DNA from 3 places in the Lactobacillus sp. B4007 genome. Region 1 is predicted to be linked to each of the others. Evidence: predicted binding sites of a transcription regulator. Region 1 holds the regulator's gene; each other region holds the start of a gene.

Region 1 (7,933 bases):
GGTTACGCAGAAACAATTATGCATAGAAGACGGTACTTGCCTGACATTCATGCAAAGAATTATAATGTGCGGTCTTTTGCGGAAAGGACTGCAATTAACTCACCAATTCAGGGTTCCGCTGCTGATATTATTAAAATTGCGATGATCAATATGCAGAAGAAATTGAATGATTTACACCTTAAGACTAAAATGGTGGTTCAGGTTCATGATGAGTTGATTTTTGATGTGCCAAAAGATGAGATAGAAACAATTAAAAAGATTGTCCCAGAGGTAATGCAGTCTGCCGTTACTCTTGATATTCCGCTTGTCGCTGATTCAGGGTACGGTCATAATTGGTTTGATGCAAAATAAGGAGTAATAATAAATGCCAGAAATGCCGGAAGTAGAAACGGTTCGCCGTACTCTTCTCCCCTTAATTAAAGGAAAAACGATTAAAGAAATCACGCTGTGGTATCCCAAAATTATTGCTAGTGATCCAACAGAATTCGTTCAAAAGCTTACGGGTCAAGAAGTAGTGGCAATTGACCGGTATGCAAAGTATTTATTGATTCGGCTGACGAATGATTTAACTGTAGTTTCCCATTTACGCATGGAAGGAAAGTATCGTCTAGTTGACGTGGCTGCACCGAAAGATAAACATGATCACGTGCAGTTTGCTTTTACCGATAATACAGCCTTGCGTTATAATGATGTCCGCAAATTTGGCCGAATGCAATTAGTTAAAACTGGAACAGAAAAAAGAACAACAGGAATTAGTAAACTGGGCTTTGAACCTAATTCTCATAAATTCACGGTTGCTTATTTTGCAAATTGTCTTAAGCATAAAAAGAAAAATATTAAAAATACGCTTCTTGATCAATCTGTAGTTGCCGGTTTGGGCAATATTTATGTCGATGAAGTTTTATGGCTAACTAGAATTCATCCGTTAAGTATGGCCAATAAGATTCCACCTTCCAGAGTGAAACAATTGCATGACAATATTAATTCTTTGATCAAATTAGCTATTGCTGAGCGTGGGACAACCGTGCACACTTATCTGGATGCTAATGGTGAAACTGGCGGCTTTCAGAAAATGTTGCGGGTATACGGACATAAAGGTGAACCATGTGCAAGATGTGGAACCCCTCTTGAAAAAATTAAGGTAAATGGTCGTGGAACAACATATTGTCCTAAATGTCAGGTGAATTATCAATGACCATTGTCTTAGGTCTTACTGGGGGAATAGCTAGCGGTAAAAGTACAGCTGATAGCTTTTTTATAAAAAAGCATATTCCAGTAATTGATAGTGATTTAATTGCTCACCATATTTTAGATATAGGTGAAAAGGGCTACAATTTAGTAATTAATTATTTTGGCGATCAGTATTTAGCAGCAAACAAAACAATTGATCGCGCAAAGTTAGGTAAATTAGTTTTTAATTCACCTAAAGACTTAGCTAAATTAAATGAAATTACCCACCCGTTGATTTTTCAAGAAATCGAGACTAAAATTAGCCAACATAAACAGGAAAATGAGCCACTTATCATAGTAGATGCACCGTTATTATTTGAGTCAGGTGGTTTAAGCTATTGTGACCGCAGTTTGCTGATTGCTGTACCTGAAAAAATGCAAGTAAAACGCTTGATGGCGCGCAATCACATAACTGAAGCTGAAGCATTAAAGCGAATTAATAGTCAGATGCCTTTAGCGCAAAAGCAAAAATTAGCTGATTATGTTGTTACAAATACTGGTACAATAAAAGAACTAGAAGACAAATTAAACGAGTTGCTACTTAAATTAATAAAGGAGGACCAGTATGGAATGTCCTAATTGTCGGCAAAATGCCTCGCGCGTGATTGATTCTCGACCGAGTGATGAAAATCGTGCTATTAGAAGACGGCGTGAATGCGAAAACTGTGGTTATCGGTTTACTACTTTTGAGCGAATTGAAACAACACCATTATTGGTAATCAAAAATGACAATACCCGGGAACCTTTTAACCGAAAAAAGATTTTGCATGGTGTCATGGCAGCTGGTCAAAAGCGTCCAATTACAAGCTCGCAGTTCGAGCAATTGGTTGATCACGTTGAAAATAAGGTTAGACAGCAGGGAGTAAGTGAGATTTCTTCGAAGAAAATCGGTCAACTAGTGATGGATGAATTGGCTGAACTAGATGATGTTGCTTACATTCGCTTTGCTTCCATTTACCGTGAATTTAAAGATATGTCTAGTTTCATGAAAACAATGGAGGATATGATTGCTAAGCGAGAGAAGGGGAACTAGAAATGTTTGAGACCCCTAATCCCAAACAACCATTTTTTATTGCTAACCGAGTTGATATTTTCCCAGAAGATGTGCGGGTTCTGGTTAAACTTTATCAGCCGTTGATTGGTTCACTAGCATTTTCCTTATATTTTAGTTTAAATGAGGACTTTAATGCGCATGCAATGCTATCGGACTCAACGGGTATTTATGCTCTACAAGAACAGCTTGACTGTGATGTTAAGCACTTATTTTCTGCTTTACATAAGCTCGAGGGCGTTGGCCTAGTTCAGACGCGTTTACTTAATAATGAAATCATGGGACAAGTGCTTGTTTTTCGCTTAACCTGCATCCCTAGCAGCAGTGAATTTTTTTCAACGCCTCTTTTAGCAAGCTTACTTAAAGAAAAAGTTGGTATTTCTGCCTTTCAAAAATTAAGTAAAGATTTTGCTCGTGAAAGTAAGTCTAAGCAGAACCAAGTTAATGGTATGCAGAATGCTGATGATATCTCTGCTTCGTTTATGGAAGTTTTTCGTTTGCCTGAGCAAGAAGCAATTGAGCCTTCAGTTGATGTCAAATATGCCGCAAAAGAAAATAAAACAGACAATAATATCAAAGCTACTATTAATGAGCATGATACGGTTGACTGGAATTTCATGAAACAGCAATTTGAAATTTACCAGATTCCAGGAACGGAGATTGACCGTAATCGGGAAGCAATCCGCTCTGTAATGCGTACTTACGGGTTAACAGAACAAGAATTTGTCGATGAGGCCCTGACAAGTATTCACGGTGATTATCACTTGGATATGGTGCAAATTAAACAAGCGATTGCTAGTGGAATTCACGGCTCTCATACTAGGGCTCGAATTAAGCAAGAGACTAAGAAATATAATGATGATCAACCGATAAATGCTAAATTGAGTAAAAATGAGCAGCAAGTATTGCAACTAGCTAAAAGTAAATCACCAGCTCAATTTTTGTACCGGTTGAAGACTGATCGGCATGATTATGTTGATGCCAGTGAATATAAAGTACTTGATAGTTTATATAATGAAAAGGGAATCCCAGCTGATTTGCTTAATATCTTAACTTATGCCTGCTTAAAAAGTGCACCGAATATTTCATACCGCTTGGCTAATCGGATTTTACATGATTGGCTTCAACATGGTGTTAAAGATGGGGCCCAAGCAATTGAATATATGCAAAAAAGGGAGCAAAATAAGGTTAAGTACCCCCGTTATGTGCAAAATAAACGCGTTGAAAAAGGTACTGATTGGAGTAAGAAAAAATCTAGTGTTAAGTCTGATGTTTCTTCAGCTGACTTAAAAGACTTTTTCAAAAAATTTGAAGATCAAAATGGCATGAAGTAGGTGAAAAAATGAAGTCAATCAATAATTTTTTAGACAAGAAAAAAGCCGACCATCTTGATGTAGCTAAGATTCGGGCCGAGATTCTATCCGAGCCAAAAATTAAACAGTTTATTAGTGAAAATCAAGATAAAATCACCTCTGAAATGATTGATAAAAGCATGTCTGCTTTATTCGAATTTTACCTAGATCAGCAGAATAAAAAAGATCCAGTGACCAAGGGTTATCGGCCTAAATTAATCTTGAATACGAATGCAATTGATATCATTTATGCTCCTGAAAATAGCAAGTTGGAACATGATCGTGAACTTGCAGCTAAAAAGCACTTGCGCTTAATTAATTTGCCTAGCAGCTTGCATGATGTTCGTTTAAGTCAGGTGGAAATAACACCGCAGCGCCAGCAAGCAATGGCTGAGATTGGGCAATTTTTGACAGCTTACTCACAGAATGCGCATCAAAAAGGCCTGTATTTATCCGGTAACTTTGGTGTCGGTAAAACATTTATCTTGGCCGGTTTAGCTAATTCTTTAGCGATGATGAATAAGTATGTCATCTTTATGCATGTTCCTAATTTTATTGCTAGCTTATCCAGTCACTTTAATGATAATAGTCTAATGACTGAAATTAACCGGATTGCAAACTGTGATGTATTAATTATGGATGATATTGGCGCTGAAAATTTGAGCCAGTGGTCACGCGATGAAGTTTTAGCTGTTATTTTGCAATCAAGAATGGATAATCAACTACCGACATTTTTCTCTTCCAACTTTTCAATGGATGATTTGGAAGAGCACTTCAAAGAAACCAAAAATGCCATTGATCCAATTAAGGCTGCCAGATTGATGGAACGAGTACGTACTTTGGCTAAAGAAGTCATTGTTTCTGGACCAAACAGGCGGCGTTAAGATTTTTTTGATTTTTGTTGAAAAAGGGACCTAGTGCGCGAGTTACAAGAGTGATTAGAGTTCTGATAAATTCTAGATCACACATTTTACTCACTTAATTTTAAAAATTTCTTGCAATTACTAATTAAGCATGTATAATAATATGCAATGAATGAACATGATAGGACTCAATTCAGAGAGTGGAACAGTATTCTGGAAGTTGCACAAATGAGTTTTACCCCAATCATTCAAACTTAAAAAGTAATTAAAATGGGTGAATTCCACTATCAATTCATATTAAGAGGGTTAGTCTGACTAACTGAATTTTGGGTGGAACCACGTTAAATGCGTCCCAGTGCAATTAAGTGCACTGGGACTTTTTTGTTTTTAGTTTTGGAGGTATATATGGGTTTTTCAATTACTTTGCCAGACGGATCAAAGCGTGAATTTGACCAGGCAATTACAATCGGTGAATTAGCACACGGCATTTCAACTTCACTTGGTAAGGCGGCATTAGCCGGAAAAGTTGATGGCAAGCTGCAGCCGGTTGACTTTGAACTTAACCAAGATGCCCAAGTGGCAATTATTACTGATAAAGATGAAGAAGGTTTAGCTGTTTTGCGTGCAACGGTGGCATTTGTATTTGAAGCTGTTGCTAAAAAGGCATATCCTGAACTTCATTTTGGAGAACATGCAGCTGATGATGATGGCTTTTTCGTTGATACTGACAAGGAAAACCAAATTAAAATCAGTGAACTGCCACAACTAGAAAATGCTGTCAAAAAGGTGGTTAAAGCTGGTGAAAAAATTGAATCAGTAATTTTACCAAAAGCAGAATTAGCTGACAGATATCAGGATGATCCGTTTAAATTAGAATTATTAAAAGAAGAAAATGAAGAAGTCCACGCATACAAGCTAGGCGACTTTGTTGATTTTGGTTTTGAAGCACTTTTGCCAAATACAGGTAAAATTAAGCAATTTAAGTTACTATCTGTTGCCGGCGCATACTGGCAAGGTCAATCTTCTAACCCAATGCTTCAACGAATCTCCGGAACTGCCTTCTTTAAAAAAGCAGATCTTGACGCTGACATTAAGCGCCGTGAAGAGATCAAAGAGCGTGATCACCGAACAATTGGCCGTGATTTAGACTTATTCTTTGTTGATCCTAAGGTTGGAGCTGGTCTTCCTTACTGGATGCCAAAGGGAGCAACAATTCGTCGCGTTGTTGAACGCTATATTATCGATAAGGAAGTCGCTGATGGTTACCAACATGTTTATACGCCAGTCTTAATGAACGTTGATGCGTATAAGACTTCAGGTCACTGGGCACATTACCGTGATGATATGTTTCCACCAATGGACATGGGTGACGGTGAAATGCTTGAACTTCGGCCAATGAACTGCCCATCACATATTCAAATTTACAAGCATCATATTCGTTCATACCGTGAATTACCTATTAGAATTGCTGAATTGGGAATGATGCATCGTTACGAAAAATCCGGTGCTTTATCTGGTTTGCAACGTGTTCGGGAAATGACTTTAAATGATGGTCATACATTTGTAACTCTTGATCAAGTTCAAGAAGAATTTTCGAAGATCTTGAAATTGATCATGGAAGTATACAAGGACTTTGATATCACTGATTACTACTTTAGACTTTCATATCGTGATCCAAAGAACACCGAGAAGTACTTTGCTAATGATGAAATGTGGGAAAGAAGTCAATCAATGCTGAAAAAGGCAATGGATGATATGGGTCTTGACTACGTTGAAGCAGAAGGTGAAGCTGCCTTTTACGGTCCTAAGCTTGATATTCAGACTAAGACTGCCTTGGGTGCAGACGAAACGATGTCAACTATTCAATTAGACTTTATGTTGCCAGAACGCTTCAACTTATCTTATGTGGGTCAAGATGGTGAAGAACACCGTCCAGTCATGATTCACCGCGGAATCGTTGGTACGATGGAACGTTTCATTGCTTATCTGATTGAAATTTATAAGGGTGCTTTCCCAACTTGGCTTGCACCAGTTCAAGTGGAAGTAATTCCAGTCAATCTCGATGCTCATTCAGAGTATGCTAAGAAGGTTCGTGATGAACTCAACAAGCAAGGTTTCAGGGCTGAAGCTGATCTGCGCAATGAGAAATTGGGCTATAAGATTCGTGAATCGCAAACCCAAAAAGTACCATATACCTTAGTTTTGGGTGACAAGGAAATGGAAGCAAATAATGTCAACGTTCGTCGCTATGGTACCGAAGAAGAAGTAGCTAAGAGCTTTGACGAATTCTTATCCGAAATTAAACAAGATGTTAAGTCATATTCAAGAAATGACTAAAATAGCAAATTTAAATTTTAATTACTTATTTAAGAGGCCAACAATTGTAGAATAGCAACTTGAACATTAATGATAAAATCTGCTGGAACTTTGCAGGTCGGGTAACAAAATGTAGTGTTGACGGGATGCACTTTTGATTTTTCAATCAATTGTTAAGAAAAGCATGATGTGTTTTAGTTGGTTAATGATCGGCATAACACAAAGGAGCACTAAAAATGTCAATGATAGAATTTCACGACGTGCAAAAATATTACGGAAAATTTCACGCTTTACACGATATTAATTTGGAGATAGATAAGGGTGAAACAGTAGTTTTAATCGGTCCTTCTGGCTCGGGTAAAAGTACACTAATTCGTACGGTCAATCGTTTGGAATCAATTCAGGGCGGCAAGTTAATAGTTAATAATCAAGATTTATCAAATCCTAAGACCGATTCGAATCGATTGCGTCAAGATGTAGGAATGGTATTTCAACACTTTAACCTTTATAAAAATAAAAATGTGTTAGAAAATATTATGCTTGCACCACGCATAGTTAGCCATATGCCGGAAGAAGAAAATAAAAAGCAGGCGATGGATTTACTTAAAATGGTTGGCCTAGAAGATAAGGCGCAAAATATGCCTGCTCAAATATCTGGTGGTCAAAAGCAAAGAGTTGCGATTGCACGCTCTTTAGCCATGCGACCTAAATTACTCTTATTTGATGAACCTACTTCAGCTCTTGATCCAGAAATGATTGACGATGTTTTACAGGTAATTAAAAAGGTAACTTCAGCAAGTGATATGACATCGCTGATTGTGACCCACGAAATGGGTTTTGCCAAGGAAGTTGCTAACCGGGTTATCTTTATGGACCAGGGTCATATCGTAGAAGATGATGAAAGTCAGGCTTTCTTCAAACAGCCTAAGACAGAACGAGCTCGGCAATTTCTGAGCAAAATTATTTCGCACTAGGAGGTGGCCAGCATGAAAAAACTACTGTGGCCCCTAGTCATAATTTTCAGTGCGTTCGTGCTGACTGGTTGTGGTAAGAAAGTGACTGATCAGTCAGCTTTAAAAAACGTTCGTTCCACCAATACAATAACTTGGGCTGTTGAAGGT
Region 2 (7,933 bases), on a different contig from region 1:
CTGCTTTTAATGACTTCGGTAGTAAAAATTATCGTGCTAAATTTTTCAGTAATAACTATCACATCTTTCGGGCAGCATTATTCGCTAAAAAAGCTGGGCTTAATGCCAATGGTGTGGGAGCCTATACCAGATTTTACTTTCTTCCCAACGCCATAGTAAGAGAATTCGCAGCTATCCTTGTGCTTAACAAAAAGCGTCATCTTATTATTACTTTGTTAATTATTGTTTTCTTTATTATTTATGCCCTTTTGCAATTAACCGGGCTCGCACATTAATCTCGAATTCAACTTTAAGTCCAAAGCATATTTCTAAGAAATATGCTTTTTGTTTTATAAAAACAATTTTTAATTAGCTATTTTATTGCAACAAAGTTAATATATTCTAAACATTAGTAACTAACTTTAGATTTACTTACTTATAAATGTTAAACTGCTCTTTATAATTATTTAATCAAATAATCAAAAGGAAAAGGAAAACAGCAAATGCTTCAATTAAAGAACTTACGCAAGTCTTATCATGTTGGCGACTCTGTGACGCATGCCTTGGATGATGTGTCCATTTCATTTCGAAACCAGGAATTTGTGGCAATACTTGGCCCTAGTGGATCGGGTAAAACGACGATGCTAAACGTTATTGGTGGCCTTGACCGCTATGACAGTGGCGACTTGATTATTAACGGCAAATCAACTAAAAATTTTAAGGAAACCGATTGGGACGCATATCGTAACAATTCCGTCGGCTTTGTTTTTCAGAATTATAATTTAATTTCACACTTATCAATTATCGCAAACGTTGAGTTGGGAATGAACCTATCTGGCGTTCCTGCATCTGAAAGACGCAAACGTGCGATTGACGCCTTAACAGAAGTTGGATTAAAAGATCACATCTCAAAAAATCCTAACCAGTTATCTGGTGGTCAAATGCAACGGGTCGCAATTGCACGTGCACTTGCCAACGATCCTGATATTCTTTTGTGTGACGAGCCCACCGGTGCTTTAGATACTGAAACCTCGGTGCAAATCATGAAGCTAATCAAGAAATTGTCGAAAGACCGACTTGTTGTCATGGTTACTCACAATTCTGACCTAGCTAAAGAGTATGCTTCGCGAATCGTTAATTTTCAAGATGGCAAAATTCTAAATGACTCCAATCCATTTACACCTGACAATGAGAAAGACACGTTTAATTTAAAACGGACAAAAATGTCTTATTGGAATGCTATCAAACTAAGCTTTACCAACATCATGACTAAAAAAGGGCGAACTACTTTAACTGCGTTTGCCTCTAGTATTGGAATCATCTCAATTGCTATCGTCTTGGCGCTGTCCAATGGTTTTCAAAAACAAATTGATACCACAATGAGCAAGGCTTTGGCCAAGTATCCGGTAACAATTACGAAGACTGCAACTGATCTTAATAGTATTAGAGATCGTGACACTGCTAACAAAAATGTTAAAAATCGGGGTTATATCACCGCTAAACAGGACAGACTACAAAAATCTTCCCATGAAAACAAAATTACGCGCGAATACATTAATTATGTGAAAAAAATCAACCCCAAATATGCCAATAATATTTCTTATCAAGTTGGTGTCAGCCTTAATCTGATTGGTAATAATAATGGGCAGATCAAACCCGTTCAGTTTTCACCCCTTCCAGCTGGAACAGCTGCTTCACAAGCATACGAACAGATGCAATCCCAAGCTGCTAGTGTATCCTTTATGGGATCATCAGTTTTCCCAACTTCGCTTGACCAAAGCAAAGGAAACTTCCTTAAAGATAACTACCAACTTCTCTCGGGTACATGGCCTAGCAAGGCAACCGATTTAGTTATGGTAGTGGATAATAAAAATTCGCTTAATCTTAATGTCTTGAAGAATCTTGGCATTAAAATTAAGTCCGGTGAAAAACTAGACTATCACAAGCTAATCGGCAAGGAATTCAAGGTAGTTTCTAACAATAATTATTATCAGGAATTGCCAACTGGCATGTTTGTTCCTAAAAAGCCTGATAAGACAATGTATGATAATAGCAAAATCAAATTACATCTTGTCAGCGTGATTCGACCAAAGAATGAAGATTCAATGGCCCTACTTTCTGAAGGTATTGTCTACAGCGATAAATTAGCTGTTAAAATTATTGATGAGAATCAAAACTCTGCTATCGTCAAAGCTCAGAAAAAGACTTCTCGCAACGTCATGACTGGGCAAAATATGAATGCCACTGTTAAGAAGCAAATGATGCAATCCATCGGGGGCTCTGCTCTTCCTGCAGGGATTATGATCTACCCTAATGATTTTGATTCCAAAGACAAGGTTTTAGATTACCTTGATAAGTGGAATAAGGGTAAAAAGAAGAAAGATCAGATTCTGTACACTGATATGTCGAGCGCAGTTACTTCCATGACTGGTGGTTTACTCAGCGGAATTACAACTGTACTAGTCGCCTTTGCAGCAATTTCGCTTGTAACTTCGATGATTATGATTGGTATTTTAACTTACACATCAGTACTAGAACGAACCAAAGAAATCGGTATTTTAAAGGCTCTTGGAGCAAGAAAGAAAGACATTACCCGTGTGTTTGATGCCGAAACATTTATCTTAGGAATTTTTTCAGGTGTATTAGGTATCGTCATTGCCCAATTGCTTATTTTCCCGATTAATAGCGTCTTATATTCTATGACCGATCTTGCAAATGTCGCACAACTTAATCCAGTTCACGCGCTAATCTTAATAGTTATTTCTACTATTTTAACCGTACTAGGTGGACACTTACCTGCACGAATGGCAGCTAAGAAAGACGCAGCGATTGCTTTAAGAAGTGAATAAAATCGTTAAAAACAATTATTATGTTACATGTGAAACATGCTTCCATAATAATTGTTTTTTGTTTGCCAAAAATTTTTGAATAAAAGTTATGTTTCTTTTTTTAGCTAGTTGACAGATTGGTATATGCCAATTTATAATTAGCATTAAGATATTTTGGAGGCATAATTATGAAAATCATCGTTACAGATAGTAAAGAAAATGGCAGCACTGAAGGTTTCAAGCTTTTTGAAAAAAGCATTAACAATGGTGCTAAGGTAATCGGCTTAGCAACTGGCTCTACCCCAGTAGGTCTATATCAAGAATGGACTGAAAGTGATCTTGATAACTCTGATTTGATCAGTATTAACCTTGACGAATATGTTGGCTTAACTTCTGACAATGATCAAAGCTATCATTACTTCATGCAAAAAAACTTGTTTGCAAAGAAGCCTTTTAAAAAGTCATACATTCCTGATGGAATAAAAGCAATTAATGATCCACAAGGTGCATCTGATGATTACAACCAAATTATCGCTGAAAATCCAATCGACATTCAGCTTCTAGGTTTAGGTCAAAACGGTCATATTGCTTTTAACGAACCAGGAACACCTTTTGATTCGGTAACTCATGAAGTTAAATTGACTGAAAATACCATTCAAGCCAATTCACGTTTCTTCAGTAAGATTGAAGATGTGCCAAAATCTGCAATTTGTATGGGTATTGCAAATATCATGGCAGCAAAAGAGATTGTCATTATGGCCTTTGGTGAAAACAAAGCGGATGCTGTTAAGAAGATGGTTGAAGGCCCTGTAACCGAAGATGTACCTGCTTCAATTTTGCAAAAACATGATAATGTAACACTTATTGTTGATAATGCTGCTGCAAGTAAGCTTAGTGCTAGTGCAAAGAATTAAATAATAAAATAACAAAGATAGAAAAAAGATGCATTCATGCATCTTTTTTTGTGTCCTAAAACAGTAAATCCTAAGCAGATATAAATTGGTGCATATCGCTAGGCTAACAAAATAATCCGTATTATGATTAAGTTGAATCATGAGAGGATGGTGATAAGTTGAAGCGAAGTAAAAAGTGGTTACTGGTAGTGTTAATGATTTTATTATTACCCTTGCCAATTTACTTTCTATGGGAAACTAGTGGTTTTTGGCAAAAGTATTTAAAGATTAAACTACCCAGTATGGGGACACTAAATCCAGTACTAGAATGGTATTTAATCGTTGTCAGCGCTGTTGTCCTTTTAGTTTTAATTATTAGTTTATTAGTTGTCCTATTTTGGCCTGTTCAAAGGTACTTTATTTTGATTCACAAGCATGACGGACAAGTCAAAGTTACTAGCAAAGCAATTAATGGCTACGTCATGAATTCATTGGCAGATTTGCCTTTTATTAATAAAGTCAAGGTTGATTCAAAACTCACTAATCATAAGATCAACATCAAAATTAGTGGTAATCTTGGGCGCGGTGAAAATGTTAGTGCCCTTCTCGAAAATTACTTAGAAGAGTTAAAGAACAACCTTAACCGGTTATTGGGAATTGAACAGAAGCCAAAGATCAAAATCAAATTTGTTAATTATCAAAACCCCGATAAACCAGAGACGCGCGTTCAATAAAGGAGGCTGAAATGAACGAAATTTTACAAAAACACCTCCCAGAAATATGCGGTGCTGTAATCGGCTTGTTACTAGCATTTTGTTTTTTGGGACTAGGATTTTTTAAAACTATTTTTGTAGTCGTAATGTTAGTAGTTGGTTTTTTAGTCGGACACTATTGGCCCCTGCTGAAAAGTCTTGTAAGTAAACAATAATTGAAAGGAACTTAATATGGTACAAAATAATAATCAAAGTAGTGCAAACAACTCAAGCAGCTCAAAGCAAGAAATTAAGGGCGACTTAAAGTATGACGAAAAAGTCATTCAAAAGATTATTGGTATTGCCCTCTCCGATGTTAAAGGCTTATTGGATGTTAACGGCGGCTTTTTCTCAAACTTAGCTGACAAGATTGTTAACAACGATGATGTTACCAATGGTGTTAATGTTGAAGTTGGTAAAAAGCAAGTAGCAGTTGATATCGAAATTATTGCTGAATACGGTGTTGAAATTCCTAAACTTTATGATGAAATCAGACAAAAGATTTACGACAAGGTTAAGGAAATGACGGGCTTAGACACGGTTGAAGTTAATGTCACCGTTGTTGATATTAAGACTAAAGAAGAACACGAAAAAGATTCAGTCAGTCTGCAAGATCGGATTACCGGTGCAACACAAGATGCCAAGGATAAGATTGGCGAACAAAAAGATAAGGTTGAAGACAAAGTCGAAGATAAAAAAGAAGACCGCGTTAAATAATCACCCTTTAGCAGGATAAGTTTTAAAAAGTGAAGTAGTACACTTAAATGCTACGTCACTTTTTTGGTTTCACGTGAAACGAAGTACTTTTTATCAAAGCAAAATAGCACAAAAGCCGTCTAATTTAGCTGGATTTTTTATGTAGCAATAACTAAATCTACCGCCATTAACAACTAAGATAACCTCTTAAATTTTATACCAGTTATTGCATAAAAATATTGCCAGCTTATTACTGTTTAAAAACAAAATAATATACCAAAAATTGACGACTGTTTTTTTAGCACTGCTCAGTTACTTGGTTTCACGTGAAACAATAACTATTGATCTAAATATTGAAAAATATTTGGTTGTACTCAGTAAATTTTTTAACTATTTTATACAAAATCACTTGACTTTTTAGTGGCAATTTCAATTAACTTTTTACTTGTATGCCACTATATCTCGTATTAAACTAGATAAGAATCTATATATTGTATTTAAGAAAGAACGTGATTCAAGTTATTGTTTTAAGCGGGCCAATTGGAGCCGGTAAATCCAGTTTAACCAGTATTTTAGCCGAACATTTAGGTACTCAGGCCTTTTATGAGGGAGTTGATAATAATCCAGTTCTTCCTTTATATTACAAGGACATGAAGCGGTACACTTTTTTACTTAATATCTACTTGCTCAACCATCGGTTAGCTCAAATTAATCAGGCAGTCAGAGAAAAAAATAGCGTTTCCGATCGTTCAATTTATGAAGATGCACTCTTTTTCCAGATGAACGCTGAAAGTAAGGTTGCCGACCCTACTGAATTTAAAATTTATGACAGTCTGCTTGAAAATATGATGGAGGATACTCCTGGAAATCCAAGCAAAAAGCCTGACTTATTAATTTACATTCGCGTATCTTTAGACACAATGTTAAAACGCATTGAAAAACGTGGCCGTTCTTATGAGCAAATCAGTACTGATCCTAGTCTGAAAGATTACTACGCACGTTTGATTCGCTACTATGAACCATGGTATGAAAACTATGATGCATCTGCCAAAATAGCAATTGACGGTGATCGGTATGATTTCATCGGTAACGAAGACGCTAAAAAAGAAGTTTTGAACCAGATTGATAATAAATTGCGTGAAATCGGCAATTTGAAATAAAGAAGGAACGTGATGACAGTTATTGTTTTAAGTGGCCCAATTGGAGCCGGTAAATCCAGTCTAACCAGTATTTTAGCTAAATATTTAGGAACTAAGCCTTTCTATGAAAGTGTTGACGACAATCCTGTCTTGCCACTTTTTTATGCTGACCCTAAGAAATATGCATTTTTACTGCAAGTCTTTTTCCTAAATACACGCTTTCGTAGTATCAAAGATGCGCTAACCGATGATAACAATGTGCTTGATCGTTCCATCTATGAAGATGCACTCTTTTTCCAAATGAATGCAGACATTGGCCGCGCAACTACTGAAGAAGTTGACACCTATTATGAGCTTTTGAATAATATGATGAATGAGCTAAAGCATATGCCAAAGAAAAATCCTGACTTGCTTGTTCACATTAATGTTTCTTATGACACAATGCTCAAACGAATTCAAAAGCGTGGTCGACCGTACGAACAGCTCAGTTATGACGCAACGCTTGAAGATTATTACAAACGGCTCTTACGTTATTACAAGCCATGGTACGAAAACTATGACTACTCGCCAAAAATGGAAATAAATGGCGATGAACTTGACTTTATGACGGATGAGCACGCTCGCGAAGTTGTTTTAGAGCAAATTGTTGCTAAATTAAAGGAAATGGGCAAGTTGCCTGAATCATGGGATAAGTCAACGAAAATTGAAATTGATGCCTAAAGATCTAATCGCTTTTCTACTTAAAAGTTAGAGAAGCGATTTTTTTTGCCATTTTGCAATGATAGTGCTTAATTAAGCGATATCATTTAAAAAGTCTACAGTCATATGCTTTATCAGAAAAAAACTGTGGTATGCTTGTTCTATGTAACTTTTTCAGGTAATTTTAATTTCACCTAGAATTCAACTAACTCAGCTGAATTGTACGGCTGCTACAAAGGAGAACACAATGAACTATATTATCTCAATCATGCCTTCTCTATTTTCTGGCGCAAAAATGACGCTAATCCTCTTTATATGGACACTCGTTATCTCTATTCCTCTTGGCATCATTGTCAGCTTAGGCTTAGTCTCACACTTTAAACCATTACGCCTAGTTTTGAAATTTTATATATGGATTATGCGGGGAACGCCGCTGTTATTACAATTAATTTTTATTTTTTACGGTTTGCCAATTATTGGAATCATTTTTCAGAGATATAATGCTGCCCTTTTTGCATTTGTTTTAAACTATACCGCGTATTTTGCCGAAATTTTTCGGGGTGGTTTTCAATCTGTTCCAGCTGGGCAATATGAGAGTGCGCACGTATTGCAATTAACATACTGGCAGACTCTGCGACATATTATTATTCCGCAAGTAAGCAAAATTGTTATTCCGTCAATTGGTAACGAGGTAATTAATCTGGTAAAAGATACCTCATTAGTGTACGTTATCGGCTTAGGCGAACTGTTACGAGCTGGGAATGTGGCAACTGCACGTGATGTAACCCTTGTTCCATTGGTCTTAGTAGGCATAATTTACTTATTAATGACGGGAATTGCTTCATTTGTATTGAAAAAGATTGAACATAATTACTCTAAATGGAAATAGAGAAAAGGAACTATCATGCTTGAATTAAGAGATATTACCAAAAAATTTGGTTCCCGTG
Region 3 (7,933 bases), on a different contig from region 1:
TCACGAAAAAATTATTAAGCTGTTCAAACGATATCATAAAATTGTTGAAATTAATTCTTCATCTTTTCCATATAGAAAAAATGCACGAAAAAACTGTCGAGACATTGCTCTTTTATGTAAAAAATACGGTGTAAGAGTTACAATTAGCTCTGATGCACATTTTGCTAGTAATATTGGAAACTTTACTGATGCACTAAAAATGCTAGAAGAAATTGATTTTCCGCAGGAACTAATCGTAAACCGCGATTTAGAAACTTTTTCTTCAGCTTTTCCGCGAATAGAAAAATAGTTTTTAAGAACAGCACATAAATAGTAAATAAAAACTGATAAATCTAGTTGATTTATCAGTTTTTTGCTTATAATATTGTCGCAATTTTAACTACAAACTGTCTTTTTTCAAACACTTTTATTTCTTAATTAGCTGAAGCATTGACTGCCTTAATTAAGGCATTTCTAAAACCTTCTTGTTCCAATTTAACTACACCTCTTATGGTAGACCCACCTGGAGTAGTTACTTCATCCTTTAATTCTTCAGGCAATTTCTTACTAGATAATGCAAGCTTCGCAGTACCTACCAGCATCTGTTCCACAATTTGGTAAGATTCGGCCCGCTTAACGCCATTTTGGACAGCAGCGTCGCTTAAAGCCTCAATCATCATATTAACATATGCTGGTGTGCAACCTGCAACAGTTCCATAAATTCCTAATAAATCCGCAGGAACGACATAAACACTGCCCATTTGCTCAAACAGAGCTTTAACAGTGTTAATTACCTGCTTCTTTTCTCCGGGAACAAAGCTCATCGCTGTAATCCCCTCACCAATTTGAACTGGCGTATTAGGAACAATTTTGACAAAAGAAGAATCATCCGGTAATTCTTGGTTGATTGTAGTAAGATCACCACCACCAGTTGACAAAATGATACCATGATACTTTTGCCCAAGTTCATGAAAAATTGATGTTATAACTGAGCCACCGACAGCCACAATCACTGCCTGGCAGTCGTTAAAAGCAGCATAGTCATCTACTAGGTGCAAATTCAGTTCAGCTGCAACCTTTTGCGCTGACCGGTGACCACCGTCAAAAACATAAATATCTTGACTGGCCGTCTTACCTTGTAATAAGCCCAAAATAATTGCCTTACCAATTTTGCCAGTTCCAATAAATCCTACTTTCATCATTTATCACCTTAAAATTTATCTTATTAAAAATCAGTGTTATCTGGATCAGTAGCCATTTCTGCTACACCATGTAAATGATCTAAAGCTTGCATATCTTCTTCACTAATTGCGAAATCGAAAATAGCGGCGTTTTCTTTCATTCGGTCACGGTGGACAGACTTAGGCAAAGGTACAAATTGATGTTGCAATGACCAGCGCAACAAAATTTGCGCAGGAGTCTTATCATAATGCTTAGCAACTTCGACAACAGTCTCATTGTTAAATAAGCCACCTCGTCCTAAAGGACTATATGCTTCACTAAGAATTCCCAATTCTTCATTATATGAAGTTACATTTTCTTGCATATCGCTTGGATTAAGATAAATTTGATTAACCACTGGACGAACAGATGACGTTTTTAGTATTTCATCGAGGTGTTCTCGCCTAAAGTTTGATACACCAATCGCACGAATTTTCCCAGCAATTTGAGCTTCTTCCATCGCACGCCAGCTTCCAGCATTCATTTCTGCCCAGTGGTCGCGAATTCCGACAGGATTAGGCCAATGGATTAAATACAGATCAATATAATCTACATCTAACTTTTCTAAGCTTTTATCAATTGCTTCATTGGTCTTTTTGTAGCCATGCATATCATTCCACAGCTTAGTAGTAATAAATAAGTCATAACGGTTAACACCGCTTTCTCTAATTCCTTTACCAATACTTACTTCATTATCATAAGCTGCAGCTGTATCAATTAATCGGTAGCCCAAATTAATAGCGTCTTTGACAGCACTTTTTGCAATATCGCCATCTGGCGTTTGCCATGTACCTAATCCAATAGCTGGAATCTTAACTCCGTTATTTAATTGGTAGGTGTCAGACATAGAATGAATATCAACAGTCATTATTTTCACCTCTCGACTCGTTATATTTTAGTAAATTAAATATTGATATCATTAATACATTAACAGATTTCGACTACTTTTGGAAATTGTTTTTAAGAAGTTTTACAAATTGTGGATAAGTTGTTACTTCAAACAGCGGATGCAAATTCATGTTATTTTTCCGATGACGATGATTATACCAAATACTGCTAAAACCATAATTCTCCGCACCTAAGATATCAGACTGCAGTCCATCACCAAAGAAGACCGTATCTTCTGGGCCAAACTTGGTCCGAGCAAAGAAATAATCAAAAATGCGACTATCTGGTTTAGAATAGCCAGCCTCTTCAGAAGTAACGATTAAATCAAAATAATCTTTAATTCCAGCCAGTTCAAGGCGATGTCTCTGCATAAAAGTCTCGCCATTAGTCAAAATTGTTAATTCCAGATTTTGTTTCTGAGCAAAACGCAAAGTGTCCTCGACACCCGGTAAAAGCTTATACGCACGAGAAAAATAAGAACGATATTCATCCATGACAGCAAGACCATTAACTTCAATATTAAAAGTATCTTTCAGAAAATTATGAAAAACCATTTCACTTAATTCTTGATAAGTAAGAGCGCCATTTTCTAGCTGACGCCAAAGCCCCTGATTATACGCATGATATTGCCGCTGGATTTCATCCGTAAGTTCCCATTGATGTGCATTAAAAAGGCTATGAAGAGCAAAATTCTCCGTATCGGCAAAATCAATCAATGTATCATCAACATCAAATATAATCTGTTTGAAGTGCAAGTAATTTCATCCTTTCTAGTTATTTCCTAGGAAATAACACATACTAACATGGAAAATTATTATACCAGTATTTTATTTATTATAATGAGAAAATTATCTTTTTCTTAAATTTATGCAAAAGACTACTTTATCTTAATAATGACACATATAATTCCCTAAAACTATGACTTGGAGGAATAATTAAACATGCTTACTCTTCTATTGATTATTTTTCTAATATGGGCTTTTGTTAAGCTAGGGATCGGGACGCTCAAAATCCTATTTTTCTTGCTGGCTTGCGGTTTTGTATTTGTTTTTTTCATTCACCTGTTAGTTCCGTTAATCATACTAGGAGCTATAATTTTTATTGCCGTTGCACTATTAGGTTCTTAAATAAAAATCCACTAAAGATTAGCTAAGCACGATAAGTATAAGCAATTTCTTATACTTATCGTGCTTTTTATGTACAGGTATTCCTATATGATTTTTTTATTTTCGCCGAGTCTTACTCCCACTTTAGTTAGAGTTTTTTGTTCGTGTTTTAGTGTAGCATATCGACTATCAAATACAAGATATTGTGGTATAGTTCTTTCTGTAGCCATACATAATGTATGTGTGAAACAATTGTTAGTTTTTAGGAGCTATTTTACACATGAAAAACACAACGATAAGCTTAGATCAGGCTTATATTGATCAAGTGAAACAAAATATTTCACCTCATTGGGGCGAATTAGGCTGGGTCACCTACAAGCGGACTTATGCCCGGTGGCTTCCACAAGAAAACCGGTCCGAAGAGTGGGACGAAACCGTCAAACGTGTGGTTGAAGGAAACATTAACCTTGACCCACGGCTTGCTGACTCACCTTCTGAGGAAGTCATTACCGAATTAACCAATGAGGCCCGCGAATTGTACCGGCTAGTTTATGGGCTTGCCGCCACTCCATCTGGACGTAATCTCTGGGTGTCTGGAACTGATTACCAAAAGCGCAACGGTGACTCACTAAACAATTGCTGGTTTATCGCAATTCGACCGCAAAAATACGGTGACAGTCATATTGTTCCTTCGTACTTATCTAAGGATGAACAAACTGTTTCAATGCCTTTTTCTTTTGTTTTTGATCAGCTCATGAAAGGCGGCGGTGTTGGTTTTTCTGTCGTAAAAGAAAATATTGCCAAAATTCCACCAGTTGATCAAAAAGTTGATTTAACTGTTGTAATTGATAAGAAGAGTGCTTCTTACCAAGACTCAGTTAAATTAGGTGCAACTGACAAAGCAACTTGGGAAGAGCAAAACGACGGCGCTACCGATTATGTTTACTATAAGCTGCCCGATACTCGCGAAGGCTGGGTTTTAGCTAATGCACGCCTAATTGATATGCACTTTAACCAAACCAATCCTGAAAACAAGCAAAAGCTAGTTTTGGATATCAGTGATATTCGGCCTTATGGCGCCAAGATTCATGGTTTTGGCGGAACAGCTTCAGGACCAATGCCACTAGTAGAAATGGTTTTTGAAATTAACCAAATTATTAACGATCGCGTTGGCGGTCACCTAACTTCCGTTGATGGCACCGATATCTGCAATTTAATCGGTAAAACCGTTGTTGCTGGCAATGTCAGAAGATCAGCAGAATTGGCACTTGGTTCAAATGATGACCAAGACTTCATCACAATGAAACAGGATAAAGATAAGCTTTATCATCATCGCTGGGCTTCTAATAATAGTGTCGCAATCGACGCTGAATTTAATGATTATGAGCCTATCGCCAATGGTATTCGGGAAAACGGTGAGCCGGGAATTGTTAACCTTGATTTATCGCGTAATTACGGTCGTATAATTGATGGCTATCAAAAAGACATTGATGGCGAAGTCGAGGGAACCAATCCGTGTGGTGAGATCTCGCTTGGAAATGGCGAGCCATGCAACCTATTTGAAGTTTTCCCTTATATCGCTGAAAAACAAGGCTGGAATCTTCAAGATGTCTTCAAGCTGGCCGCACGCTACACCAAGCGCGTAACCTTTAGTGCCTACGACTGGGAGATTTCTCGCCAGATTATTTATAAAAACCGGCGTATCGGTGTTTCCATGTCAGGAATTCAAGATTGGCTCTTAAATGATTTAGGCCACCGGGTTGTCACCGGCTTTAAGGATGAGGTCGATCAAGAAACTGGTGAAAAAATCAAGGTGCCGATCTACGATCCTAAAGGAATCAAAATGGTTACTTCTGCATATCAAGCCGTTGTTGATGCAGACAATGAGTATAGCAAGGCGCTGCACTGCGAGCCATCAATTAAGCATACTACTGTTAAGCCATCAGGAACTGTAGCTAAACTTGCAGGTGCATCTGAAGGAATGCACTTCCACTATGCTGGCTATTTAATTCAGCGAATTCGTTTCCAAGCTTCCGATCCATTATTAAAAGCATTAGCAGCTTGCGGCTATTATTCTGAACCCGATATTTATTCACCAAACACTACTTGTGTTGAATTTCCATTACGGGCAGCCCATGCGGATAGTGAAAACTTTGCTTCTGCCGGAACGGTTTCAATCGAAGAGCAATTTGCCACCCAAGCGTTTTTACAAACATATTGGTCCGACAACGCTGTTAGTTGTACCGTCACCTTCCAAAAAGAGGAAGGCGATAAGATTAATTCGCTGTTTAAGCAATACCGTCATGTAATTAAGTCAACTTCTTTATTGCCTTATTATGGTGGTTCATTAGAACAAGCACCAAAAGAGCCAATTGATAAGGAAACTTATGAAAAACGCAAAGCCCAGATTTCAGGCGATGTTGCCAGTGTCTTTGCCAAACAACACGACGATCAAAAAGACTTAGAACTTGTTGATCAAGAAGATTGTGAAAACGGCGCTTGCCCAGTTAAATAGTCAAAATTACAAATTATTACGTTATCAGAAAAATATTACGAGGAGTTTTTATCATGAAAAAAAATAAATTAGCAGTCATTACCGGTTTAGCAACAATTTTCACTTTTACCTTTGCAGGTTATGAAACTACGCAAACACCTACTACGGTTAGTGCAGCAAGCAAAATTCACGTTACCTACACTCTTAAAGTAAATAACAAGAATTATAAAAAGCGGACTGTTAAATTAGCTAAGCATTCAACGGTTATGCAAGGACTCAGAAAATTATGGCACGTAAAGAGTACTAACGGCTTTATTACTTCGATTGCTGGTAAGAGTCAAAATAAGGCAAAACACGTTTACTGGACATATACCATTAACGGTAAATTCGCTAACAAAGGCGCAACTGAGCAAAGAGTGGGTAATAAAGACAAGGTTAAATTCACTTTAGCTAAGATGAACTAATTAATTATGCACAACTCAACCAAAAAAATAGCACTACTTGCGATCTTAACCGCAATGTGCGTGGCGCTTAGAATTTTTAAGATTATTCCTGTACCTAATGTTCAACCAGTTACTGCAATTTTAATGATCGTTACGCTAAATTTGGGCTTTACTTTTGGTTTTGCTTTGGCCATTTTAACGATGGTCGTTTCTAACATCTATCTGGGCTTTGGCATTTGGACCGTTTCGCAGGTTCTTGCCTATGGCGGCTGTGTTCTAACCGTGGCGTTATTTGCAAAATTTACGCCATTAAAAAAGCACTTTATTTTGCAACTGATACTTGTCACGTTCTTAGGCTGGGAATATGGTTGTTTTGTTGATTTCGGGATGTCCATTTTTGGCGGCTTCCAGGCCTTCCTAGCTTATTGGGCCGGCAGCCTGACCTTTGATACTTACCATGCCATTGGTAATTTAGTTTTTTATCCTATTTTATACAAACCCCTTAACATCGCACTTGATCATTACCAAAAGAGGCTATCATGACTATCAAAATTTATACCAAAGTTGGCGATCATGGTTTTACCAAACAAGTTACTGGCAAAATGGTACCCAAATATGACCTCCAAATTGTTGCCGTAGGTGACATTGATGAACTTGATTCGTATCTCGGCGTTGTAGCCGCAAGTTTATCCGTTAATTGCCAAAAGTTATTGGCACCAGTGCAAAATTTGCAGCGTGATCTATACGAGCTTGAAAGTGACATTGTTGTCAAACGGCATGAGCAGATTACTGGCGCTAAAGTTACCGCGCTTGAAAAGCAAATCGATGAGCTTAACCAGCAAATTCCAAAAACAACCCACTTTATTTTACCCGGCGGATCGCTAACAGCATCACACTTACATTATGCTCGCACAATTGCCAGACGAGCTGAGCGAGCAATGGTTAAATTGGACGCTGAAGAGCAAAAATTGGCTCCTGCTTGCTTAAAATACATTAACCGATTATCTGACTATCTTTTTATTTTGGCTCGTTACGCGAACGTTTTGGACGGCGTAGCAGAAGTTAAAAGCAAACTATAAGTTAGTAGTCATTAAAAAAAACGACTGATACTGATAAGAACCCCCATTAGTATCGGTCGTTTTTTAGTTTGCAATTTTAACGCAGCTAATTCCACCAAAGTTTAATTAAGCCCTGCGTTCCTAAATCGCCTAGTCCTTTTTCATCAACCAGTTTAGCGTAAAGCTCAGCCGCTTTCTCGGTTGCTGGCAATTCAAGTTTCATTTCCTTAGCCGTATCTAGCGCAATTCTGAGATCCTTTAAAAAGTGCTTGCTAAAAAAGCCCGGAGTGTAATCACCCTTTAAAACTCGGGGACCATAATTACTTAAACTCCAGTTTGCTGCACTACCAGCACCCACAGTTTCTAGCACGGCATTAAGATCAAGTCCAGCCTTCTTGGCATAAACCAGCATCTCTGTCATTCCAGTCATTGTACCTGCAATCATAATTTGATTAGCCATCTTTGTATTTTGTCCTGAACCAGCTGGGCCAAAATAATGAACTGACTTGCCAAAGTCTTTAAAAAGATCTGCCAAATCATCATAGGCTGCCTTATCACCACCGACCATAATCGTCAGCGTACCATTTTTAGCACCCAAATCACCACCAGATACAGGTGCATCTAAAACTTTAGCGCCAAGCTTTTCACCTTCAGTAAAAATGCGCTGAGCAAGTGCCGGTTTTGATGTGGTCATGTCAACCAAGTACTTATCCTTAACGGTTGCTGTCAAAATCCCATTTTCAC

What was found. The regulator NrdR, encoded in region 1, represses ribonucleotide reductase genes. The targets are predictions, from matches to a motif close to ACACNATATATNGTGT.
Region 2: J3U54_RS02735 (deoxynucleoside kinase) is a predicted target of NrdR. The motif match lies at 5,601-5,616, and genes of this name have one in related genera.
Region 3: nrdJ (ribonucleoside-triphosphate reductase, adenosylcobalamin-dependent) is a predicted target of NrdR. The motif match lies at 3,388-3,403, and genes of this name have one in related genera.

What each region holds. Positions count from the first base shown of each region.
Region 1 is NZ_JAFNPA010000003.1:58,330-66,262, forward strand. It holds gene polA (DNA polymerase I) at 1-351, shown strand, start outside; gene mutM (bifunctional DNA-formamidopyrimidine glycosylase/DNA-(apurinic or apyrimidinic site) lyase) at 365-1,195, shown strand; gene coaE (dephospho-CoA kinase) at 1,192-1,809, shown strand; gene nrdR (transcriptional regulator NrdR) at 1,796-2,263, shown strand; gene J3U54_RS05540 (DnaD domain protein) at 2,266-3,615, shown strand; gene dnaI (primosomal protein DnaI) at 3,624-4,517, shown strand; gene thrS (threonine--tRNA ligase) at 4,902-6,833, shown strand; gene J3U54_RS05555 (amino acid ABC transporter ATP-binding protein) at 7,049-7,786, shown strand; gene J3U54_RS05560 (transporter substrate-binding domain-containing protein) at 7,790-7,933, shown strand, end outside.
Region 2 is NZ_JAFNPA010000001.1:566,437-574,369, forward strand. It holds gene J3U54_RS02705 (YdcF family protein) at 1-275, shown strand, start outside; gene J3U54_RS02710 (ABC transporter ATP-binding protein/permease) at 483-2,828, shown strand; gene J3U54_RS02715 (glucosamine-6-phosphate deaminase) at 2,996-3,721, shown strand; gene amaP (alkaline shock response membrane anchor protein AmaP) at 3,880-4,434, shown strand; gene J3U54_RS02725 (DUF2273 domain-containing protein) at 4,446-4,628, shown strand; gene J3U54_RS02730 (Asp23/Gls24 family envelope stress response protein) at 4,645-5,169, shown strand; gene J3U54_RS02735 (deoxynucleoside kinase) at 5,658-6,308, shown strand; gene J3U54_RS02740 (deoxynucleoside kinase) at 6,321-7,007, shown strand; gene J3U54_RS02745 (amino acid ABC transporter permease) at 7,234-7,875, shown strand; gene J3U54_RS02750 (amino acid ABC transporter ATP-binding protein) at 7,891-7,933, shown strand, end outside.
Region 3 is NZ_JAFNPA010000001.1:652,424-660,356, reverse strand. It holds gene J3U54_RS03175 (phosphatase) at 1-289, shown strand, start outside; gene proC (pyrroline-5-carboxylate reductase) at 414-1,181, opposite strand; gene J3U54_RS03165 (aldo/keto reductase) at 1,205-2,068, opposite strand; gene J3U54_RS03160 (YjjG family noncanonical pyrimidine nucleotidase) at 2,142-2,843, opposite strand; gene nrdJ (ribonucleoside-triphosphate reductase, adenosylcobalamin-dependent) at 3,475-5,709, shown strand; gene J3U54_RS03150 (DUF4430 domain-containing protein) at 5,763-6,152, shown strand; gene J3U54_RS03145 (ECF transporter S component) at 6,159-6,674, shown strand; gene J3U54_RS03140 (cob(I)yrinic acid a,c-diamide adenosyltransferase) at 6,671-7,210, shown strand; gene J3U54_RS03135 (NAD(P)-dependent oxidoreductase) at 7,296-7,933, opposite strand, start outside.